4 regions of the Limnomicrobium aquaticum genome follow, and region 1 is predicted to be linked to each of the others. Evidence: riboswitches for the same ligand, from Rfam matches in the RefSeq annotation. Region 1 holds a riboswitch; each other region holds the start of a gene.

What was found. Region 1 has a riboswitch for cobalamin ahead of ABID16_RS13410 (ABC transporter ATP-binding protein). Riboswitches for the same ligand answer to the same signal wherever they lie in the genome.
Region 2: it holds a riboswitch for cobalamin, as region 1 does, so the genes downstream of both, bluB (5,6-dimethylbenzimidazole synthase) here and ABID16_RS13410 (ABC transporter ATP-binding protein) in region 1, are expected to answer to the same signal.
Region 3: it holds a riboswitch for cobalamin, as region 1 does, so the genes downstream of both, cobU (bifunctional adenosylcobinamide kinase/adenosylcobinamide-phosphate guanylyltransferase) here and ABID16_RS13410 (ABC transporter ATP-binding protein) in region 1, are expected to answer to the same signal.
Region 4: it holds a riboswitch for cobalamin, as region 1 does, so the genes downstream of both, ABID16_RS08130 (energy-coupling factor ABC transporter permease) here and ABID16_RS13410 (ABC transporter ATP-binding protein) in region 1, are expected to answer to the same signal.

The regions. Positions count from the first base shown of each region.
Region 1 is NZ_JBEPMB010000003.1:387,700-393,150, reverse strand. Features, by position in the region: gene ABID16_RS13425 (xanthine dehydrogenase family protein molybdopterin-binding subunit) at 1-772, shown strand, start outside; gene ABID16_RS13420 (FecCD family ABC transporter permease) at 1,023-2,006, opposite strand; gene ABID16_RS13415 (ABC transporter substrate-binding protein) at 2,036-2,983, opposite strand; gene ABID16_RS13410 (ABC transporter ATP-binding protein) at 2,998-3,771, opposite strand; cobalamin riboswitch at 3,871-4,085, opposite strand; gene ABID16_RS13405 (substrate-binding domain-containing protein) at 4,200-5,231, opposite strand; gene ABID16_RS13400 (Gfo/Idh/MocA family protein) at 5,356-5,451, shown strand, end outside.
Region 2 is NZ_JBEPMB010000001.1:812,409-817,859, forward strand. Features, by position in the region: gene ilvA (threonine ammonia-lyase) at 1-933, shown strand, start outside; gene arsC (arsenate reductase (glutaredoxin)) at 958-1,305, opposite strand; gene ABID16_RS04045 (aminotransferase-like domain-containing protein) at 1,348-2,766, opposite strand; gene ABID16_RS04050 (DUF1127 domain-containing protein) at 2,867-3,097, shown strand; cobalamin riboswitch at 3,345-3,563, shown strand; gene bluB (5,6-dimethylbenzimidazole synthase) at 3,607-4,311, shown strand; gene soxR (redox-sensitive transcriptional activator SoxR) at 4,330-4,767, opposite strand; gene ABID16_RS04065 (DMT family transporter) at 4,745-5,451, shown strand, end outside.
Region 3 is NZ_JBEPMB010000001.1:617,935-623,385, reverse strand. Features, by position in the region: gene cobN (cobaltochelatase subunit CobN) at 1-474, opposite strand, end outside; gene ABID16_RS03095 (HigA family addiction module antitoxin) at 485-790, opposite strand; gene cobW (cobalamin biosynthesis protein CobW) at 951-1,997, opposite strand; gene cobU (bifunctional adenosylcobinamide kinase/adenosylcobinamide-phosphate guanylyltransferase) at 2,003-2,515, opposite strand; cobalamin riboswitch at 2,578-2,919, opposite strand; gene ABID16_RS03080 (cobyric acid synthase) at 2,945-4,399, opposite strand; gene bmt (betaine--homocysteine S-methyltransferase) at 4,812-5,451, shown strand, end outside.
Region 4 is NZ_JBEPMB010000001.1:1,623,335-1,628,785, forward strand. Features, by position in the region: gene ABID16_RS08120 (DUF6456 domain-containing protein) at 1-186, opposite strand, end outside; gene ABID16_RS08125 (helix-turn-helix domain-containing protein) at 179-604, opposite strand; gene ABID16_RS08130 (energy-coupling factor ABC transporter permease) at 827-1,480, opposite strand; cobalamin riboswitch at 1,540-1,777, opposite strand; gene ABID16_RS08135 (hypothetical protein) at 1,984-2,373, shown strand; gene ABID16_RS08140 (Crp/Fnr family transcriptional regulator) at 2,484-3,179, shown strand; gene ABID16_RS08145 (ABC transporter substrate-binding protein) at 3,176-4,294, shown strand; gene ABID16_RS08150 (FecCD family ABC transporter permease) at 4,291-5,355, shown strand; gene ABID16_RS08155 (ABC transporter ATP-binding protein) at 5,352-5,451, shown strand, end outside.

The sequences.
Region 1 (5,451 bases):
CAACCTGCCGCCGGAGAAGATCAAGGTCCGCCAGGGCGACACGTCGCGGCTATCGTCCGGCGGCGGCACGGGCGGTTCCCGCTCCATCCCGCTCGGCGGCGTGTCCGCGGCTCGGGCCGGCGAAGATCTGGCGAAGAAGATTCGCAAGATGGCGGCCGAAGAGCTGGAAGCGGCGGAAGCCGATATCGAGTTCGACGACGGCATCGCCCGCATCGCAGGCACCGACCGGCAGGTGGATTTTGCGACGCTCGCCGGCAAGGCGAAGCAGCCGGAAGACCTTAAGGGGCTTGGTGAGTTCACGGCTGAAGAATGCACATATCCGAATGGCACGCATATCTGCGAGGTCGAGATCGACCCGGAAACGGGCGCGCTGGAGATTGTCGGCTATACGGTGATGGACGATTTCGGCGTCGTGGTGAACCCGATCCTGCTCCAGGGCCAGGTTCATGGCGGCATCGTGCAGGGCATCGGTCAGGCGCTGACGGAAGGCGCGGTCTATGCCGAGGATGGCCAGCTGCTCACGGCAAGCTTCATGGATTATGCCATGCCGCGCGCCGACAACCTGCCGATGTTCGACTGGAACGGCGCGCATGTGCCCTCCACCATCAACCCGCTCGGGATCAAGGGCGCCGGTGAAGCCGGCACGATCGGCGCAACACCGGCGGCGCTGAATGCCGTCACTGACGCGCTCTACCGCGCCTACGGCATCGGCCATATCGAAATGCCAACGACGCCGCAGCGGATATGGCAGGCAATCCAGTCGGCGAAATGAGACGCTGACGGAAGATAGCGGATGAGAGTTCAGGCGCTGCGGCGCGATGCCCAGCTTGTTTCTCAGCGCTCGCGGCACCCCCTCACCCCGCCTCCGCTTTGCTCGGCGGACCTCTCCCCGATGGGGCGAGGATGCCCGAGAGCGCCGCGGCATATTCCCTCTTCTCCCCATCGGGGAGAAGGTGGCCCGAAGGGTCGGATGAGGGGGCTGCCGCACCCGAAACGCTTGCTTTGTAATGATTATCCGGCGCTCAACGCTTCCCATGCATCAGCATGGCAATCACGAAAAACGCCCCGATGGAACTTGTCACCACGCCCACCGGCAGTTCCTGCGGCGGCAGAAGCGTGCGCGCCAGCAGATCGCTGCCGAGCATCAGCTCAGCCCCGATCAGGCTGCAAACAATCGCCAGCCGCGCATGCAGCGGCCCGGCAAAGGTGCGCGCGATATGCGGCACCATGAGGCCGATGAAGCCGATCACTCCGGTGATCGAGACAAGCAGCGCCGTCGAGAAGCTGGCGATCAGAAAGGTGACGTTGCGCAGGCGCTTCACCGGCACGCCGAGGCTTTCCGCCGTTTCGGCGCCGCCCAATAGCGCATCGAGTTGCCGGTGGCGCGCCAGCGTATAGGCCAGCACCAGCCCGGCGCCGGCAAGACCGATGCCGATATTGTGCCAGCTCGACAACCCCAGTCCGCCCATAGTCCAGAAGAGCACTGAATGGGCAGCGCGCTGGTCGCCGGAAAAGACGAGATAATTGGTGACCGCCGTGAAGAGGAACGACACGGCAAGCCCGGCCAGCACCAGCCGCTCATTCCCTTGCCCCTCCGTACGACGCAACAAAAAGAGCACCGCCCCGGTCGCGCACATGCCGCCGGTGAAGGCCGCAATCGGCAGGGTGAAGACGCCGAGCTGGTCGCCAACACGGGTGATGACCGCAACGGCCCCCGCCGCCGCCCCCGCAGAGAGACCGAAGAGGAACGGATCGGCGAGATCGTTGCGTGTGATCGTCTGGAGAAGCAGGCCGATGACCGCGAGCCCCGCTCCAACTGCAATCGCCACCAGCGCGCGCGGCAGGCGGAGGTCGACGATGATGCGGTCAATTGGGGTTGGCACGCTGGCGTGGCTCAGCCCCATGGCGCGGGCTATCGCGCCGGCGACCTGATCCAGCGGGATCACCGTCGATCCATAGGCGACCGAAATGCAGGCGAGGATGACGACAGCGAGGATTGCCGCCATCACGCCAAAGACAAACCGAGTGGTCACGTTCAGAACGCTTCCGGATGCAGCGCGCGGGCGATCTTGTCGATGGCCTTGACGTTGTCCGGGCCGGGCGTCAGCTCTTCATAGCGGAGTGCGACGAAACGATTGTTCTTCACCGCGTCGGTTTCCTTCATCGCCGGATGGTTTTTCAGGAAATCCAGCAGCTTCTTGTAGCCGGCGCCATCCTGGTAATCGAGGAGGACGAGGAATTGCGGATTGCGCGCGGCGACCGTTTCCCAGTCCGCATTGCCCCAGCTGGTTTGCATGTCGGCCATGATGTTCGTGCCACCGGCGGCCTCGATCATGGCGCTCGGGATGGCAAACTTGCCGGCCGTGAACGGCTTGTCCTCTCCGGAATCGTAGAGGAAGACCCGCGTGCCGGCATTCTTGCCGACCTTGGCGCCGATCTCGGCCAGCTGCGCCTTCCAGCCGTCAATCAGCTTCGTAGCCTCGGCTTCCTTGCCGAAAATCTTGCCGAGCTTGTCCATGTCGCCGAACAAGAGGTCCATGGAGGCGGCGGGGCGGTTCTTGTCGAGATGGACGCAGCTTTCCGTCAGCACCAGTGTCTTGATGCCGTGCTCCGCCAGCGTATCCGGCGTCACCTCGCCGCCTGGCTTCATGCCGTAATACCAGCCGGCGAAGAAGAAATCGGGATTGGCCGAGAGGATGTTTTCCATCGTCGGATATTTCGGCGCAAGCTCCGGGATCGAGCCTTGCTCCTTCTTGAATTCGTCGTCCAGCTTGTACCAGCCGGACACGCCGGTGATGCCGACGATTTCGGGCTGGAGGCCGAGCGCGAAGGCCATCTTGGACATGTTGATGTCGTTGATGACGGCCCGCTTCGGGGCGGCCTCGAAGGTCAGCGGCTTACCGCAGCTATCGACCGTGACAGGAAAGGCAAAGGCGGAGCTTGCGGCCAGCGACAGCAGCAGGCCGAGGGTCAGGCGTCTCATGATGGTTCTCTCGGTCAGTGATGGGTCATGGAAAGGTCGAAAACCGTCAGCTCGCGGTTTTCATGCGGATGCGGCAGGCGCAGCAGATCGATACCGAAGACCTCGCGCACCAGATCGCGCGACAGGCTCTCGTCCGAGGAGACGAGCCGGCCGTCGCGCATGACGGCCACGCGGGTGGCGAAATCCGGCACGAGATTGAGATCGTGGAGAACGGCAACCACCGTCAGATCGAGTTCCGCGACCAGCGCCAGCAGCGCACCGCGAGCACGCGGGTCGAGATGGTTCGTCGGCTCGTCTAGGAAAAGAAAGCGTGGCTCCTGCGCCAGCGCGCGGGCAATCTGCGCCCGCTGGCGCTCGCCGCCGGAGAGAAGTCCCATTTCGCGCCTGGCGAGAGCTGAAAGTCCTGTGCGTTCCATGGCCGCGTCGATCAACGCGGCCTCCTCCGCGCGCGTCTTGCGCATCGCATGCGGAATGCGGCCGAGCGCGACGTAATCGCGAACCGAAATGCGCCGGTCCGGCTGGTCGGCCTGGCCGACGACGGCAATCTGGCGGGCGCGATCGATGGGTTTGAGACCATGAAGCGGCTTGCCGTCAAGCTCGACGGAACCGGCATACGGGCGGCTCATGCCGCACATCAGTTTCAGCAGCGTCGTCTTGCCTGCCCCGTTCGGGCCGATGATGGCCAGGCGATCGCCGTTGCGGATGTCGAGTGAAACGCAATCGACAATCGACGCGCCGTTTGCGGTGCGGAAGGTCAGGTCCTGGGCTTTGAGCGCAGTCAAGGTCATCTCATCTCTCGGCAATCGGCGCTGGAGAAGGATGATCGGCCATCAGAACGCCAAAACGCGCCCGATGGTCATCAGCACTTCCCGGCACACCCCGTCCGGTTGCTACGTGTCTTGACGGCAGGTCTCCTGGCTTGCGGGTCCAAAGCTCTATCTGCCTTCCCGGCCTTGTTCAGGCCAGTGGCATCGTTGACAGAGCCTCACCGCTTACAGTTGCGGGGGCAGCCATGGTTTCGGCCCCATTCGGGTCGTCCTCACCATGTTCCCTATTAATCCTTCCGGCTTGGCCTTCAGGAACCGTCACCGCCAGTTATGCGCCGCGCCGGACAATTGTCAAGCACGACCGCCGTCGCTTCATTACGTAATGTTATTACATTACATAATCGGAAGGCGTCAAGCTCGCTGGTGACGACAAGGCTAATTTGTCGGGCTCACGCGGGATTGCGCGGCGGCTGAAGCGACTTGCCCTGCACGAAAGTCAGCGGCACGATCTCGCCCCGGCGGCGGCCGATCTCCTCGTCAGGCGACAGAAGATCGAGCACCGTTTCACCCAGCCGCGTGCCGAGCGCATCGAGGTCGAGCCGGAAACAGGCGGGCGCAGGATTGAGAAAGCGCATCAGCGGGTTTTCGCGGAAGGCAACGACAGAAATATCCCTGCCGGCCTCAATCCCCATTTCTGCGAAGGCCGCATAGACGCCGGCGGCCGTCACTTCGGAGCAGAGCAGCAGCGCCGTCGGCTGGCCCGCCATGCCAGCCACCTGCTTGCCGAGGCTGAAGCCGCCGAGTTCGCTGGTCGGCACGCGGATGAGCAGGCTCTCATCCACCGGGATACCCGCCTCCGCCAGGCCCTTCAGATAACCGGCCTTATAGTGATAGCCGAGCGCGACATCGTTATCCGGCAAACCGACGGCGATGCGCCGGTGGCCGAGCTTCACGGCCTCCTGCACCGAGCGGCGCGCCACGCCCTCGAAATCAAGGTCGATCCAGGAATAATTGCCCGGCGTCTCGCTGCGGCCGAGCGTCATGAAAGGGAGTTTCGACTTCGCCAGTTGCGCGATGCGGTGATCGACGCGGCGCGTGGCGGTCATCACCAGCGCATCGACGATGCCGCGCGCGATGACACGCGACAGGAACTCGACCGGATCGTCCGCCGAATGGCAGGGCAGGATCACCAGATCGTAGCGCTGTTCGGCGAGATAGAGGTTCATCGCATCGAGCACGACATAGAAGAACTGGTCGCCGGCCTGATGCGCGGGATGGCCCGTCTCGATGACGAAGCCGATCGTGTTCGTTGCCCCGCGCCGGAGCGAGCGCCCCGACTGGTTGGCGACATAGCCAAGTTCGGTGGCTGCTTTGAGAACCTTTTCAAGTGTTTCCGGGTGAACGCCGGGGCGGTTGTTGAGCGCACGTGACACCGTTCCGATGGAAATATTGAGATGGTCGGCCAGCCGACGGATGTTCATAACGCGTGCCTCGTAAACGTTTCCAAGATTTTCTTGACACGTCTCTAGACCCATGGCAACTTTCGTAAACGTTTACGAGACGACCGCGACGGAGGAAGCGCGGCGTTCTGGGAGGAGATCTGGTATGCTGACCGCCGTCATGGCGGGGTGCGGAGCTATGTCCGATGGATGGCTCGTAGCACTTCGTGAAATTCCCTTTCTGAAGGACAATGTGCGCCTC
Region 2 (5,451 bases), on a different contig from region 1:
ATCGAGAAGACGCGCATCTTCGGCGCCGGCTTCATCGAGATCAAGCTATTCGGCGACTTCTTCGACCAGTGCTACAAGGCCGCCCGCGACCATGCCGAAGCAACCGGCGCGATGATGGTGCCGCCCTTCGATCATCCCGATATCATCGAGGGACAGGCGACTGTCGCGGCAGAAATTCTCGCACAACTGCCAGATGGCAGCGTGCCGGATCTGGTCATTATCCCCGTCGGCGGTGGTGGATTGTCCTCCGGCGTCACCGGATATCTGGCGGGAACCGTAGTGAGGGAGGGCTTTACCTTCTGCGAGCCGGAGGGCGCGCCGAGTCTGAAGCGGGCGCTGGAGGCGGGCGGGCCTGTGACGCTCTCCAAGGTCGACAATTTTGTCGACGGAGCGGCGGTCGCCCGGATTGGCGATCTGAATTTCGCGGCGCTTTCGACCTTCTCGCCCGATCAAGTCATGACTATTCCCGAAAACGCCATCTGCGTCTCGATGATCGAAATGCTGAATATCGAGGGCGTGGTGCTGGAGCCTGCCGGGGCGCTGTCGATAGCCGCGCTCGCGCAGATGCCGGCGGAGCGATTGAAGGGTAAGCGCGTCGTCGCCATCGTATCGGGTGGCAATTTCGATTTCGAGCGGCTGCCGGATGTGAAAGAGCGCGCCATGCGCCACTCCGGTCTCAAGAAGTATTTCATTCTGCGGCTTGCCCAGCGTCCCGGCGCGTTGAAGGATTTCCTGAACCTGCTCGGTCCAGAGGATGACATCGCTCGTTTCGAATATCTAAAGAAATCCGCCCGCAATTTCGGCTCGATCCTGATCGGGATAGAGACGGCCAAGCCTGAGAATTTCGGACGTCTCACTGAAGCCTTCGAGGCTGCAGGCCTTGGATATCAAGACATTACCGAGAACGAAATCCTATCTAGTCTTATTATCTGAATATTCTATAATCGAAATATCAGATTATAGAATTTCTGCCACCTGCTCCTTCGGACGGCCCAGGCGGATGCCTTTTTCGGAGATCACGATGGGGCGCTCGATGAGGATCGGGTTGGACAGCATTGCGTCCAGAAGATCGTTGTCCGTCAGCGACGGATCGTCGAGGCCCAGTTCTTTGTAGAGCGGCTCCTTGCGGCGCATGATCTGCCGCGGATTCATCTCGAGCGCCACAAGCATGCGGACAAGCTCGGCGCGCTCCGGCGGGTGCTTCAGATATTCAACGATCGCGGGATCGTGACCCGCTTCACGGATCATCTCCAGCACGGCACGGGAGGTTGAGCAGCGGGGATTATGCAGGATGGTGATGTTCAAGATGCGTTCCGGGTCATGCGTTGCCGATGCCCGACGCGTCCGTCAGGCATCCGTGTCATACCCGGTCTGGCCGGCGTCGATGAGCGCTTTCAGCGTTTTCAGCCCGTTTTCAACATCTTTCCGGTCCTGGGGCGAGGAATAGCTGATACGCACGGCGTGGTGAACCTTGTCGGAGCGCGCCGGCTTGAATTCGTCCTCGTCGTCGATGAGGATGCCACGGTCAAAGGCAGCCTGCTTGTAGGTGCCGGCGTGCCAGGGCTCGGGCAGCCGCAGCCAGAAGAAGGGCGCGCCGCGCTGGTGGCTGATGTCAAGATCGCCGAAGATCGCCTCCACCATTTCCTCGCGCGCCCGGCATTCGGCCAGAACCTGCCGGCGGATCGTGCTTGCGGTGCCGGACAAGACGAGTGACGCGCAGAGTTCGAAAAGCAGGAAGGGAATGCCGCCGGTCGAGAGCTTGTGGGTGATGTTGACGCGTGCGGCGAAATGCGGCGGGCAGGCGACCCAGCCGCCGCGCACGCCGGCGGCCACGGACTTCGAAAGCCCGCCGATATGGAAGGTCTTGTCGGGCGCGAGTTCGGCGAGGAAGGGCAGGCCGTCCTCGGCCATGGCGCCATAGAGATTGTCCTCTATCAGCCAGACATTATGGGTCCGCGCGATCTCCGCAATCGCCTTGCGCCGCTCGACCGACAGCGTGACGGCGGTCGGGTTCTGGGCAGACGGCATGAGGAAGATGGCCTTGGGATGCTTCTGGGCACAAACGCGCTCCAGATCGTCCGGCAGAATGCCGACCGCATCGGAGGCTACGGTGACAATGCGCCGGCCGGTCATGGCTGCTGCGCGCGACACCTGGGCATAAGTCAGTTCCTCGAAGGCGATATAGTCGCCCGGCTGCGAAATCGCGTGGATGACCGACATGATACCGGCATGCGCGCCAAGAACGGGAACAATGCAGTCGACCGTGGGCTGCCAAGAGGCGTTGGAAAGCCACTTGCGCCCCGCTTCCTTCCAGCGTTCCGGTATGATGCGGGTGTAGCTCGAAATCTCGTCGCGATAGTCGCGCACGGTGCGCGTCAGGAATGTCTCGATCGGGCCTGATTGTCCCACATCGGGCGCTGCGGTCGTATCAAACCGCAGCTTGCCCGCAGGCGGGACGGGCAGGCGGGTGCCTGAGAAGGCGCTGACGATGCGGTCGCGTCCGTCATTGGCCGGCTCCTCCTGTTGCTGCAGGACATACGTGCCGCGCCCAACCTCGCCCGAGACAAGGCCACGTTCGCGCACCAGGGCATAGGCCCGGCCAATTGTACCGATTGTCACCTTGATGTCATAGGCCAAGTCGCGCTGGGGCGGAAGCTTTGCGCCGGGCGGCAGAATGCCGGCGGCGATGTCGGCCTCGATCTGATCGGCCAGCCGCACATAGAGCGGTCCCGAACCTTCCTGCAGTGATGGTAGCCAATTTGTCATGGTGACAATTATCCGTATTGCAGCAATCTGCGAGTCAATTGATAAGGCATTATAGCTAGGTTTCAGCGGTAGGCAAGAAAGGTCCGCAAGAAGGGTGACAATGATGGAAACGATGGAGACAATGATGGACGGTGTATCGCTCGAACGGGCCCCGGTCACGACCGTGACATTTGGTACCCGCGTTGCGAAAGTCCTTGCCGCACTCCGCTGGGCCTTCGTTCTCAATCGCTCGCGCATTGCGCTTTCGGAACTGACCGACGAGCAGCTCGCGGATATCGGGGTCAGCCGGTATGAGGCCGAGCGCGAGTGCCGCAAGGTGGGGCTGTTTTGAGTCGCGCCTCTCCCCGTGTGGGAGAGGACGGAAAATCAGCACCTTAGCTTTAGCTAAGTGCCAGATTTTCCAGGTGAGGGGTCCCGATTGGGCCCCCAAGCATCTGACGCAATCACACCTCACCAAGCCTGCCGGGCCAATCGCCTTCGGCCTGCCGGGCCAATCGCCTTCGGCTTATTGGGGCATGCTATCCTCTTCCACAAAGGGAGAGGAGGGCGTCCTCCCTTGCCTTCCCACTCTCCCTATGCAATCTCCTTCCGTGTCAGGTGCCCGCGCAAGCGGGAGAATCGGGAAGCCGGTCAAAATCCGGCGCGTGCCCAACGCTGTGAGAGGGGACGCTGGTCGCATGTTGGAGCCATCGCTCTTTTTGGGCGGGCTACAGGCCACTGGAGTGATCCGGGAAGGCCCAAGCGACTCTGGCGGTTGATCCTCAAGCCAGAAGACCGGCCTGGCGAGATAGCCTCAGCCTGCGCGGACGGCGGGCGGGTTTCGCATTGCGGGGATTTGCGATGGCGAAGCTTGATCTTGCGGCAGAGTGCGATGCGCTCGCCGAGGCGGGAGCCTTTTCATCCGATGAGCGGGCGGCCGTTTACCGCGCTATCCAGACGCGCCGCGATGTCCGCAGCCAGTTTCTGCCGACACCCTTGCCGGATGACCTTGTCCAACGCCTTTTGAACGCGGCCCATAGCGCGCCTTCCGTCGGCTTCATGCAGCCCTGGAATTTCATTCTTGTGCGGAAGCCCGAGACCAGGGCGCGTGTCGCGCAGGCCTTTGCCCGCGCCAATGCGGAAGCTGCGGCGATGTTCGAGGACGAGCGGCAGGCGGCCTATCTGCGGCTGAAGCTCGAAGGTATTGAACAGGCGCCGCTGTCTATCTGCGTCACCTGCGATCCGACGCGGGGCGGCAGGGTGATCCTGGGGCGCACGCATAATCTCAGAATGGATGCCTATTCCACCGTCTGTGCGGTGCAGAATCTCTGGCTCGCGGCCCGCGCGGAGGGCGTGGGCGTCGGTTGGGTCAGCATCTTCCATGAAGACGAGGTCAAGGCCTGCCTTGGGATTCCGACGCATGTCCAGATCATCGCCTGGCTTTGCGTCGGCTTTGTCGACAGGCTCTATACGGAGCCGGAACTGGCCCTCAAGGGCTGGCGGCAACGGCTGCCGCTTGAGGAGCTGGTGTTCGAGGAGGGCTGGCAGGGCGAAGGGGGCAGGTGATTTCCCATTTCATTAGGCTTATGGCTTCAGAAGAAGGGCACCGGAGCCCGATTCTGCAAGGTGGTCGTCCTTGTTCAGCAAGGGACACCTCTCCACGCTGAGACATCCGCAGCCGATGCACAAGGACATCTTGTCCCGGAGCGCCGTCAGAAGCGCGATGCGTCTGCTGAGGCTGTCATGCCACCGTTCCGCCAGACGCGCCCAGTCCTGTGTAGACGGCATTTCGCCGGACGGAAGGATCGCAAGGGCAGCAGCGATCTCCGAAAGCGGAATGCCTACGCTCTGAGCCACCTTGATGACAGCAATTCGCCGCAGGACGGCGCGGGGATAGATCCTTTGTTTCCCGGCCGTGCGCTCGGCCGCGATCAATCCCTTCCGCTCGTAGAAATGCAGCGTCGAAATCGGCAATCCGCTGCGCCTTGCTACTTCGCCGATGCTCAATCGTGTCTTCGGCATGAGATTCTCCTTGATCTCAACCAATGTTGAGGTTGTAGAAGCAGGCTGTCAACTCCGGGAGACAGGCATGACGCCAGCAGAAAAGTCAGGTTTAGACACGCCGCAACCCTGCGATCACAGCGGCGAGCCGCCCGCTTCATCGCGATCCGGCCTGAAGGTCGGCCTTCTCATTCTGCTGGGCTTTCTATGGAGCTTCCGGATCGTCGCGATCAAGGAGGCAAGCCTCGCCGGAATTTCGACGCAAGTAACAGTTTCCGCTTCAATCATTGGGATGGCCATTGTCTTCTCGACGATCGCGCTTATCCGCGCCTCATGGCCGCCACTCGATCGAGCGACCATCACATTTTACATCATCGACGGCATTCTGGGGTTCGTGATGCCCTTTATCCTGGAAGGCGTCGTTGCGCCCAGACTGCCGGTTTTCGTGTTTGTCGTCATCATTTCCACCATGCCGGTGATCACCCTTGCGCTTGCGGCGGCCACCGGTACGGAGCGCGTGACGGCGATTAAGCTGCTGACCATCGGACTCGGTTTCTGTGTCGCGCTTCTCGTGGCCTTCGACACGGGTTTTTCCGGATCGGTGCCGCATTTCGATTGGGTCTTCCTCCTGCCTGCTTTTGGCGTGCCCGTGTTTTATGCGGCCAACACCGTGTTCGTGGCGTCGCGCTGGCCCAAGTCGGCGGA
Region 3 (5,451 bases), on a different contig from region 1:
CATTGCCGCGCAATAATCGAGAAACCCGCGGGCATTCGCCTCGCCCCCCTCGACGAGATAGGAATGCAACGCCTCGTAATCACCACGCGAAATGTTGGAATAGCCGACCAGTGCCGGGTCAGGTCGATCATCGCCCGGAAGCGCAGCTATCAACGCGCCCGAACGGCTCGCAGCCGCATGAAAAGCTTCCAGCAGATATTGAAAATACCCCGCCCCGCCGAGCGCACGCACGACGACAAGCTTCGCGTGTTTCAGCGTCCGCTCAACATAGGTATCGACCGACATCGGGTGTTTCAGGCTCATCAGGCTCGCCAGCCTCAACGACGGCCCGCCCCAGCCTTCAGCGGCGCCAGCCACCGCCGCAAGCTCGGTATCGGCCGCCGACAGAAACACGATATCCCCCGGCGACTGCCCGAGATCAACCGCCTCGCCGCCATCGGCTATGGAACCCTTTTGTGCGAGAAGAAGATGCATCGTGGCGCAATCAAGCCGCTTCGAGCGGTTCTATGGCGGCAATGACATCCGCCTTTTCCGCCCGCGCCACAGCAAGCTCGTAGCCGACCTGCATGTTCATCCAGAAATCGGGCGTTTTCCGGAAGAAGCGCCCGAGGCGCAGAGCCGTGTCGGTCGTGATCCCAGTTTCCTCGGCAACAATTCGCTCGATCCGCGTACGTGGCACCTGCAAGCGGCGCGCCAATGCGCCAGCGCTCATATTCAACGGCAGAAGGTATTCTTCCCGAAGGATTTCTCCGGGATGGATCGCGGGCAGCAACTCAAAGATTTCCCTCATGACATTCAACCTTTGTGATAGTTCGGCGAGCGCGCCTCCATCCGTCTCCCCCCTTGTGGGGGAGATGGCGGCAGCCAGAGGGGGCTTAAACACCAGCGCCCGCTTACCCGCGAGAATGCCCCTCCCCAACCCTCCCCACAAGGGGGAGGGAGTACCCTCATCAAATCCCCTTGATCGCCGCAATGATCGCGGCATCGTCCATCTCGTCATGCAGCCCGATCACCACGAGCTTCGTCGCCCGCGTCTCGCCCGGCTTCCACGGCCGGTCGAAATAGGTTTCGATGCGGTTGCCGACAGCCTGGATGACGAGGCGCATCGGCTTGCCGGGAACATCCGCGAAGCCCTTGAGGCGGAGGATATCGTGCGTCTCGATGATGCCCTTCAGCGCGTCGGCAAAAGCGGCCGGATCGGCGACCGGACCGTAATCGACGACGAAGCTTTCGAACTCGTCGTGATCATGGTCATGCGGCGCACCTTCATGCTCAAGCTCATGATGCGACTTCCGGTTTTCGATATCGTCTTCCGTGCCGACGCCAAGGCCGAGCAGGACAGAAGCCGGAACGTCACCGCCACGGCTGACCACCATTTTCGGCTTGCGCGCCGTCGCATTCGAAACGGCCTCGCGCACGGTTTCGAGCCCGGCTGCGTCGAGCAGATCGGCTTTGTTGAGAATAACAAGATCGGCGGCCGTCAGCTGGTCTTCGAATAGCTCTTCCAGCGGGCTTTCGTGGTCCAGCCCCTCGTCCTCGGCGCGCTGCGCGTCGATGGCATCATGGTCGTCGGCAAAGCGCCCGGCTGCCACGGCGGCGCTGTCCACCACGGTGATGACACCATCCACCGTCACGCGCGTCTTGATCCCCGGCCAGTTAAAGGCGGCGACGAGCGGCTGTGGCAGGGCGAGACCGGAGGTTTCGATGACGATGTGATCCGGCAGGTTGTCGCGCCCCAGCAGCTTTTCCATCGTCGGGATGAAATCATCAGCAACCGTGCAGCAGATGCAGCCATTGTTGAGTTCGATGATGTCGTCCTCGGTGCAGTTCTCCGCGCCGCAGCCCTTCAGCACCTCGCCATCGACGCCCAGATCGCCGAATTCGTTGATGATCAGCGCGATCTTCTTGCCGCCCGCATTGGACAGCAGATTGCGGATCATCGTTGTCTTGCCAGCACCCAGAAAGCCCGTGATTACGGTGGCCGGTATCTTCTGCATTCTCGTCAACCCTTCATCTTGAGCGGCAGCCCGGCCGCCACGAAATAAACCTCGTCGGCCACAGCCGCGATTTTCTGGTGTAGCCGGCCGGCATGGTCGCGAAAGGCGCGCGCCATGGCATTATCCGGCACGATGCCGAGACCGACTTCATTGGAAACGATGAAAATCCGCGCCTTTGCGCCGGCAATCGCGGAGACTAGCCGGTCGAAGGCGTCGTCCACGTCGCGCTCCGCCATCATCAGATTGGTAACCCACAGCGTCAGGCAATCGATGAGAATGGTATTCTCCTCGAAGTCCAGTGGAGTGATCGCGCAGGTGAGTTCAAGCGGCGCTTCGATGGTCGTCCATTCCGGCCCGCGCCGGCTTTGATGCTGGCCGATGCGCTCGCGCATCTCCGCGTCCCAGGCCTGGCCGGTCGCGATATAGTGAAGCAGCAGGCCGCTCTCGCGCGCCAGCCGTTCGGCAAGCGCGGATTTGCCCGAGCGGGCACCGCCGAGAATGAATGTGCTGCGCGTCATCGCGCCGCTCTCGATGGAGCGTTGAAAACCTGCGCCAAGACAACCTCCGTGCTGCGAGCGCCTGATCTGAACGGAGAATGGCAGGTCTCCTGGCTCACGGCTCCCGGTCTAGAAAAAGACCATCGGCGGCCCTCGCCTTCCCGGCATTGCTGCGCATCTTGAGAGGTGGACGATTCGTAGAAAAAGAGGCGTCCGGCCCCGGTTGTTCAAGACATGCATGCCAGTGGCTTTTCGCGCATTCCTGACGCCCGCACCCATTGCAGTTTCAGATTTGCGTGACGGGCCGACCTCACCGTTCTACAGTCGCGGGGTCGGCTGCGATTGGAAATCCGCATGAAGCGGCTTTCGTCGCATTCCCTCTTCGTCTCCGGTTGCCCGGAGAAACCATTCAAGTAACGGGAAAAGGGTTAGGCGCGATGGACGCGCATGTCAATCGAGCAGACTGCCGAGCCACCGCTTGTCCAGCACCGCCTCAAGCTCCTCCGCCACCTGATCAAGCGCCTGATCGACCGTCTGGCGATATGATTGAGCACCACCTTCAACCCCGAAGCTGGCGAGAAGCGCCCGCCTGTACGCATCCGAGCCGAAGAGCCCATGCAGATAGGTCCCCATCACGCGCCCATCGCTCGAGATCGCGCCATCGGCCCGGTTGTCGATGGACACGGAAGGTCGGGAGCAATCAACACCCTGCGTTACACCGAGGTGGATTTCATAGCCCGTGAGCGGTGTGTCATATTCCAGCGAGCGCGCAGAGGAATTCCGCACCGTCTTTTCCGGCGCCATCTCCGTTTCGACATCAAGAAGCCCGAGCCCCGCAATCTCCCGCTCCTCGCCTTCCAGTCCGAGCGGGTCCGTGATCCGGTTGCCGAGCATCTGGTAACCGCCGCAAATGCCGATCACCCGGCCGCCCCGGCGGCGGTGCGCGAGAAGATCGCGATCCCAGCCAAGGGCGCGGAGCGCCTTCAGGTCGCCAATCGTGGACTTGGAGCCCGGAAGTACGACAAGCCCGGCATCGGCGGGCAATGGCTCGCCCGGCTTGACGAAGACAAGCTCCACCTGCTCCTCCGCCACCAGCGGATCGAGATCGTCGAAATTGGCAATGCGCGGCAGCATGGGCACCGCCACCTTCAACGCGCCCGCGCCCTTTGAGACCAGCCGTTCCAGCACGACCGAATCTTCTGCCGGCAGACGCCCGGCCGATTTGAGCCACGGCACGACCCCGAAGCATGGCCAGCCGGTAAATCCTTCGATCTGCCTGATCCCCTCATCAAACAGGCTGACATCGCCGCGAAACTTGTTGATCAGATAGCCGGTGATCATCGCGCGATCCTCTCCCGGAAGGATCGCATGCGTCCCGACCAATGAGGCGATGACACCGCCCCGGTCGATATCCCCGACCAGAACAACGGGAACATTCGCCGCCGTCGCAAAGCCCATATTGGCGATATCGCCTGCCCGCAGATTGATTTCAGCGGGAGAACCAGCGCCCTCGACCACGACAATATCCGCGCCCGCCTTCACGGTCTCGAAGCTCTCGAGCACAGCGCCCAGCAATTGCGGCTTCAGGCGCTGGTAATCGCGGCCCTTGGCCTGCCCAACCACCTTGCCTTGCACGATGATCTGGCTGCCATTTTCCGATTGCGGCTTCAGCAGAACCGGGTTCATGTGAACGGAGGACGGCACCCGCGCAGCCATGGCCTGCAGCCACTGTGCCCGCCCGATTTCGCCACCATCGTCGGACACGGCTGCATTGTTGGACATGTTCTGCGGCTTGAAGGGTTTCACCTTCAGCCCGCGATTGGCCGCAATCCGGCAAAGCCCTGCGACAAGCACGGTCTTGCCGACATCCGAGCCGGTCCCCTGAAGCATGATGGTCTTGGTCATGGGGCGTGTTGGTAGCATCGCAACGGATGCTTTAAAAGCGCGAAAGCCACACAGTCGCCGAGCGAACCATGTGGCTTGCCGATACTCACTGGCCATCCCGCACATACACTGCGAGATACGCTCGCCTCCGGTACGCGAGACCTGATCCGGAAGCGTTGCGAGCGGTGTCCCCCGCTGCACGAAAACAATTAGCCGGACATTCTTACCGGAGAGTTATTGAGAGCTTAAATATCTATGAATTGGCGATTTATTTTATTGGCGGCGACCCCGGCTGCGCGTTCCAGGTCGCGGGGAGACCAGTTATTTTATTGAAACGGAAGGATAATTGGTAATTATAGAGCTAAGGGAAGATAGCGATTGAAATGATATAAAGATATCTTTATATCATTCGCATCAAATTGAGGATCCGACGATGACGACTGCAAATCCGTTAGAGGCGCTGCTGGCCGAAAAGGGCGTACTCATGGCCGATGGCGCCACTGGCACCAATCTTTTCGCCATGGGTCTGGAGGCCGGCGAGGCTCCGGAATTGTGGAACGAATCCAAGCCCGAAAACATCACGAAACTGCACCAGGACTTCGTCGATGCCGGTGCTGATATCATCCTCACCAATTCCTTCGGCGGCACGCGCCAGCGTCTCAAGCTCCACAAGGCCGAAGGCCGCGTCTTCGAACTGAACAAGAAGGCTGCAGAAATCGCCCGCGCCGTCGCCGACAAGGCCGGCCGCAAGGTCATCGTGGCAGGCTCCGTCGGTCCGACAGGCGAGCTTCTGGTGCCGCTCGGCGCCATGACCTATGATGATGCAGTCTCCGCCTTCAAAGAGCAGATGGAAGGCCTTAAAGCCGGCGGCATCGACATCGCCTGGATCGAAACCATGTCGTCGCCGGACGAAATCCGCGCTGCCGCAGAAGCGGCCATCGCGCTCGATCTGCCTTACGTTTACACCGGCTCGTTCGACACGGCCGGCAAGACCATGATGGGCCTGAACCCCAAGGACATGCCGCAGGTGGCCGATGGTCTCTCGGACAAGCCGGTCGCCTTCGGCGCCAATT
Region 4 (5,451 bases), on a different contig from region 1:
CCGGGCGGCGAGGAGCAGGATGGCGGGCGCAACGCCGAACCGTGCCGTCGGCGTCCGCAGTTCAAGCGTCGCGGCCGATGCACCCGTCTTTGGCGCGGCGGTCGCGCAAATCTGCGCACCGGCGGGCGGCAGGGATTTGAGGAAACGGAGCAGCGCCGGCACGGATTTCGTCGCATTCTCAGTCATTGGCGACCTCGCCGACATGGCCGAAGGCGAGAAGAGCGATGCGCTCGATCGCGGCGACGAATTCGTCGAAGTCGCGGTCGTCGCGGCGATCCTCGACGACCGCGCAGGCATGCGCCACGGTGGAGCGGTCGCGGCCGAAGCCCTCGCCGATGGTGGTCATGCGCATCTGCAGTGCGACATGGCAGACATACATGGCGATCTGACGGATATGGCAGGCGAGCCGACGACGCTCGCGGCGCATGCCGATGCGGTCGCTGCAGACGAAGAGAAATTCCGCCGTCATCAGCCGCACCGACTGGCAGATGATGCGTTCCGGCCGCGCATCGCGCAGCGCCGAAAGCGGTTGCCGGGCAGGTTGCCGCCTCGGCGCGCGGGGTTCGGTGCGCTCTGCCGCCCCCGGATCTTTGCTGAGATTCATGAAAGCCTCCTACGTGATAGGAATTTATTCATACACCCTAGAGGGATTCCATGGATGTTTGGAAGCCGCCCTCAGCAATCTATGATTGTTTTTTCTTAAGTTTTCGGAAATTTGACGAATGTTTTGGGATTTTTTTCCTCATATCCTGAAACTGTGCATCACGAAAGAAGGGCGGGCTCCGCGAGGAGCCCGCCCTTTCCAAAGGGTGAAACAGTAATTGGATCAGGCGAAGTTCAGCCGGCCAAGCTCCGTGAAGCGGGCGAGCGCGCCCGAATTGCGCCAGGTCTTCATGATCGTCACCGTCGTGAAAGTGATCAGCGCCTCGAGACCGAAGACGGGCATGTAGGCGAGCGCCCAGCGGCCCCAGTCGACAAGGGCGAAACTGTCATTCGAGATCATCAGCCAGAAGGCAACCATGGCGGAGACGCCGGCATAATAGACCGCATCGATGCGCAGCACGCGGGCGAAGCTGAAGCGGTCAGCCGCGTTTGCGGCAAAGAGGCGCTTGCCGAAGGTCTCGTGGACGGCCACCAGCGGCAGCATGAGGGAGAGCGAGTTGACGCCGAGATGGAGGAGATCCTGCGGCTCGAAGAAGAAGCCCTGCAGCAGGAGGCCGAGCGCGAAGCCCAGCATGGCCGGCGTAAAGCCGAAGAGCAGGTAGACGGTCGTTGCGCCGATCAGATGCAGTTCGGACGGGCCGACGGCGAGATGCCAGGACTGCATGAGGACGGAAAAGACCACCGCCGCAAGGCCGGTCTTGACGATGTTGAGCGGCGCGCGGACGAGCGCCGGGAGCTGCGTGGCCACAACGGCGAGTGCTGCGGCATTGGCGGCTGCCACGCGCAGGGGATCGATGATTCCAGGTTCGATATGCATATTCGTTTCCTTGCTTTGCGCCCACCGCGCAAAAGGTGTTTTGTCGAACCGCAGCCTTGTGGCTGCGGCGGTCCATGGCAGGTCTCCTGGCTTGCGGGTCTTCGCCTTTTCCTTCGCCTTATCGGTCATCTTTGCTGGCATGTCGCGCAGGGACATGCCTCAGACCAATGGCATTCGAAGGAAGGCTCTCCGCTCACAGTTGCGGGGGCAGCCACGGTTTCGGGTCCTGATGGATACGCCTCACCGTGTTCCCTTTTAATCCTCGCGCCTCAAGGCGCGATGGAACCACTGTGACAAGTGCTAGATGGTTTGTTGGCCGCGGGCAAGCGGGTGAGCGCCACAGACTTGTGGAGTTGCGCCAGCGCAAAGTCTTCCGTCGCGATCTGAGCTATCCGGTCTGATAACGGATGGAGAATCACCCCACCGATTGGGCAAGAATGCCGCATTGACGTTTCACGTCCTGCGGCCTATCCGTGGTGAAGGACGAGGGAATTTATCTGCCGATGCAGTCGAAACGGGCGACATTGACGGGGATCGTGACGCGCTTCTTCTGCGCGATCGCTCTCCTGTCGCTTGCGCTTTCAGCCCCGGCGGAGGCCAATTCGCGCGCGCTGTCGAGCGAAGAAATCGCAGCCTACATGCTGCCGGACGGCTCGCTGCCGTCGCTCTGCGTCACCATTCCAGATGGCTCCGGCCAGGGCAAGATCGTCAAGCTGGGGGCCGACAGTCTCGGGCTTCATCATCATGACGTGATCCTGCCCGTTCCAGCCGAGACGGCCGGCGCGCGCCTCGTCATCGTGGCCGAAGGGCTCGATCCGGCGCGACCGGATGCGCTTCGCCACCGTCTTTATCCGCCCGGCGCCGGCCCGCGCGCACCACCCGCATCCGCCTGACAGACCGAACCGGCGCCGCGACCTTGTCGTGCGGCGCCCTCTGTCACGAGCGGATCCGCGCCACACCCTCATCGAGGCGGCGCAATCCGCCAGCCAAGCGGAATTTTCCCATGCTTCATGTCAACACGCGGCAAGCGATCCTGCCGCATCCCGTCACCGTCCATATCGGCCTGAAACCGGTGGAGACGGTGAAATCCTTCGTCAACTTCATCGCGCCCGGCGAAGATCTCGGCGTTTCCGAGACGAGCCCGCGGCTCTACCGCGTTGTTGATGGCTGCCTTGCCGTCTACCACCTTCTGGCCGACGGACGCCGGCAGATCACCGACATTATCGGACCCGGCCGGGCGATTGCGCAGCAGCCCGCGCATGACGGCAACCGCTCGATCAAGGCGCTGACCTATACCGAGGTCGAGGTGCTGGACCCCGCAGCAAACCCCGCACTGGCAGCCGAGACCGCGCTGGAGGCGCTGATGCGGCTGACCCGCCACGCCACGCTGCTGGGCCGCATGAATGCTGCGGAAAAGGTGGCCAACGGGCTTCTCGACCTTGCCGAACAATTCCCCCGCAAGCTGCGCCAGGGCCGCCCGGTGCTGACGCTTTATCTGACGCGCAGCGATCTGGCCGACTGGCTGGGGCTGACGATTGAAACGGTGAGCCGCACGCTCAACCAGTTCAAGCGCGACGGCGTGATCGACTACGCCCATGCCGAAATCGTGACACTCACCCGCCCCGAGCGACTGAAGGAAATCGCATCCGGCAACAACCCGACGACCTCGGCGCGCAGCAGCAAGGGAAAAGCAGCATGACCATCTTCAAGTCACTGGCGCTTTCCGCCGCCGCTCTTCTCCTTGGCGCAAGCACCGCGCTTTCGGCCACCGTCACCGACGTTCTCGATCGCAAGGTTGAGCTCGCATCGCCGCCGCAGCGCATTCTGCTCGGCTTCAACTTCGAGGACTTCATGGCGGTCGGCGGACCGGGCGTCATGGACCGCGTCGTTGCCGTTTCCGCCCCCGTCTGGCGCGACTGGCGGCCGGGACAATATGCGGCCTATGTAAAGGCGATCCCTTCCATTGCCGACAAGGTGGATGTGGGCGATGCCGAGGCCGGCACGTTCTCCGTCGAAAAGGCGATTTCGGCGCGGCCGGATCTCGTCATCCTCGCCGCCTGGCAGTTCAAGGCGCTGGGCGAGACGGTGAAGCAGTTCGAGGCGGCGGGCGTCCCTGTCGTCGTCATCGATTACAATGCGCAGACGCTCGACAAGCATCTGCGCTCGACAACGGTTCTCGGCGCGGTGCTGGGCCAGCCGGAGCGGGCGAAAAAGCTCGGCGATTTCTACAAGGGCTCTGTCGAGGACACGATTGCCCGCGTGAAGGAAGCCCAGAAAACCGAAGGCGGTCCGCCGAAGAAGGTCTATGTGGAGCTTGCCCAGAAGGGTCCGGGCGAGTTCGGCAATTCCTATGGCGACACGATGTGGGCCGGGGTGATCGACATGGCCGGCGGCGTCAATATCGCCAAGGGTCAGGTCGGCAACTGGGGGCCGCTGCGTCCGGAATATGTGCTGTCCGCCGCGCCCGACGCCATTTTCCTCGCCGGCTCCGAATGGTTGAGCAAGCCGCAGGCCGTTTCGGTCGGCTTCGGCGCCGACCCGGCGGTCGTCAACCAGCGGATCGCCGCCTATCTGAAGCGGCCCGGCTGGGATCAGCTGCCGGCGGTGAAGGCGGGCGAGGTTCACGCCGTCTATCACGGCGGCAGCCGCACGCTCTCCGATTTCGTCTATGTGCGCTACATGGCGAAGGTTCTGCATCCGAAGGCGTTCGAGGATGTCGATCCAAATGCGGAGATCCGCGCCTTCTACAAGGCCTGGCTGCCGATCGAGGCCACTGGCGTCTTCATCGAGCAATACAAGGCCGCCGTCCAATGAGCGAGGCCGCCGTTCTTGCAAGCCCGGCTTCAAGGACCGCGCGGGCCGGCGCGACGGGGAAACTCGTCGCGCTGGCGCTTTGCGGGCTGGCGCTGGTCGCGGCATTGGCCGTCGATCTTTCGACCGGGCCGTCCGGCATGCCGCTCGACACGCTCATTCCGACACTTCTTGCCGGGCCGCACGGGGCCGACCGCATGGCCGCCACGATCCTCTGGCAGCTTCGCATGCCGGAGGCCGCGATGGCGACACTGGTCGGGGCGTGCCTCGGCCTTTCGGGATTGCAGATGCAGACCATCCTCGACAATCCGCTGGCAAGCCCGTTCACGCTGGGCTTTTCCGCCGCTGCCGGTTTTGGTGCTGCGGTGGCGATCCTGTTCGAACTCAGCCTGCCGCTGCCGGCGATCTATGCGATCCCGGTGGCCGCCTTCGCCATGACGCTGGTGGCGGCGGCCATCGTCTATCTGATTGCGCGCGTCACCGGGGCGAGCCCTGAAGTGCTGGTTCTGGCCGGTATCGCGGTTCTCTTTTTCTTCCAGTCGCTGCAATCCTTCCTGCAATATATGGCCTCGCCGGAAGTGTTGCAGCAGATCGTGTTCTGGCTGTTCGGCAGCCTGCAGAAGGCGACGTGGGGCGGAGTCCTGACCGTCGCGGTCATTCTCGCCGCCACCCTGCCCTTCATCATCCGCGACTGCTGGCAGCTGACGGCACTGCGGCTCGGCGAGGACAATGCGGCAAGCCTTGGCGTCAAGACCTGGGCGCTGCGCCGCCGCACCTTCGTGCTGACCGCGCTGCTGACGGCGGCGGCCGTCTCCTTCACCGGAACCATCGGCTTCATCGGCCTCATTGCGCCCCATGCGGCGCGCGCGCTGGTCGGCGAGGATCACCGCTTTGCGCTGCCGCTTTCGGCGCTGGCGGGGGCCGCGATGCTCGCCGGGGCCTCCGCCTTCGGCAAGGCCGTGTCGCCCGGCGGGGTCATCCCGGTGGGCATCGTCACGGCGGTCATTGGTGTGCCGGTGCTTTTCGCCATTCTCGTCCTCGGAAAGAAAGGACGGCTGGCATGAGCCTCGAGATCCGCAACATGACTGTCATGCGCGGCGGGCGGAAGACACTGGCCGATGTCTCTCTGTCGCTGTCCGGCGGCGGGGTGACGGCGGTTG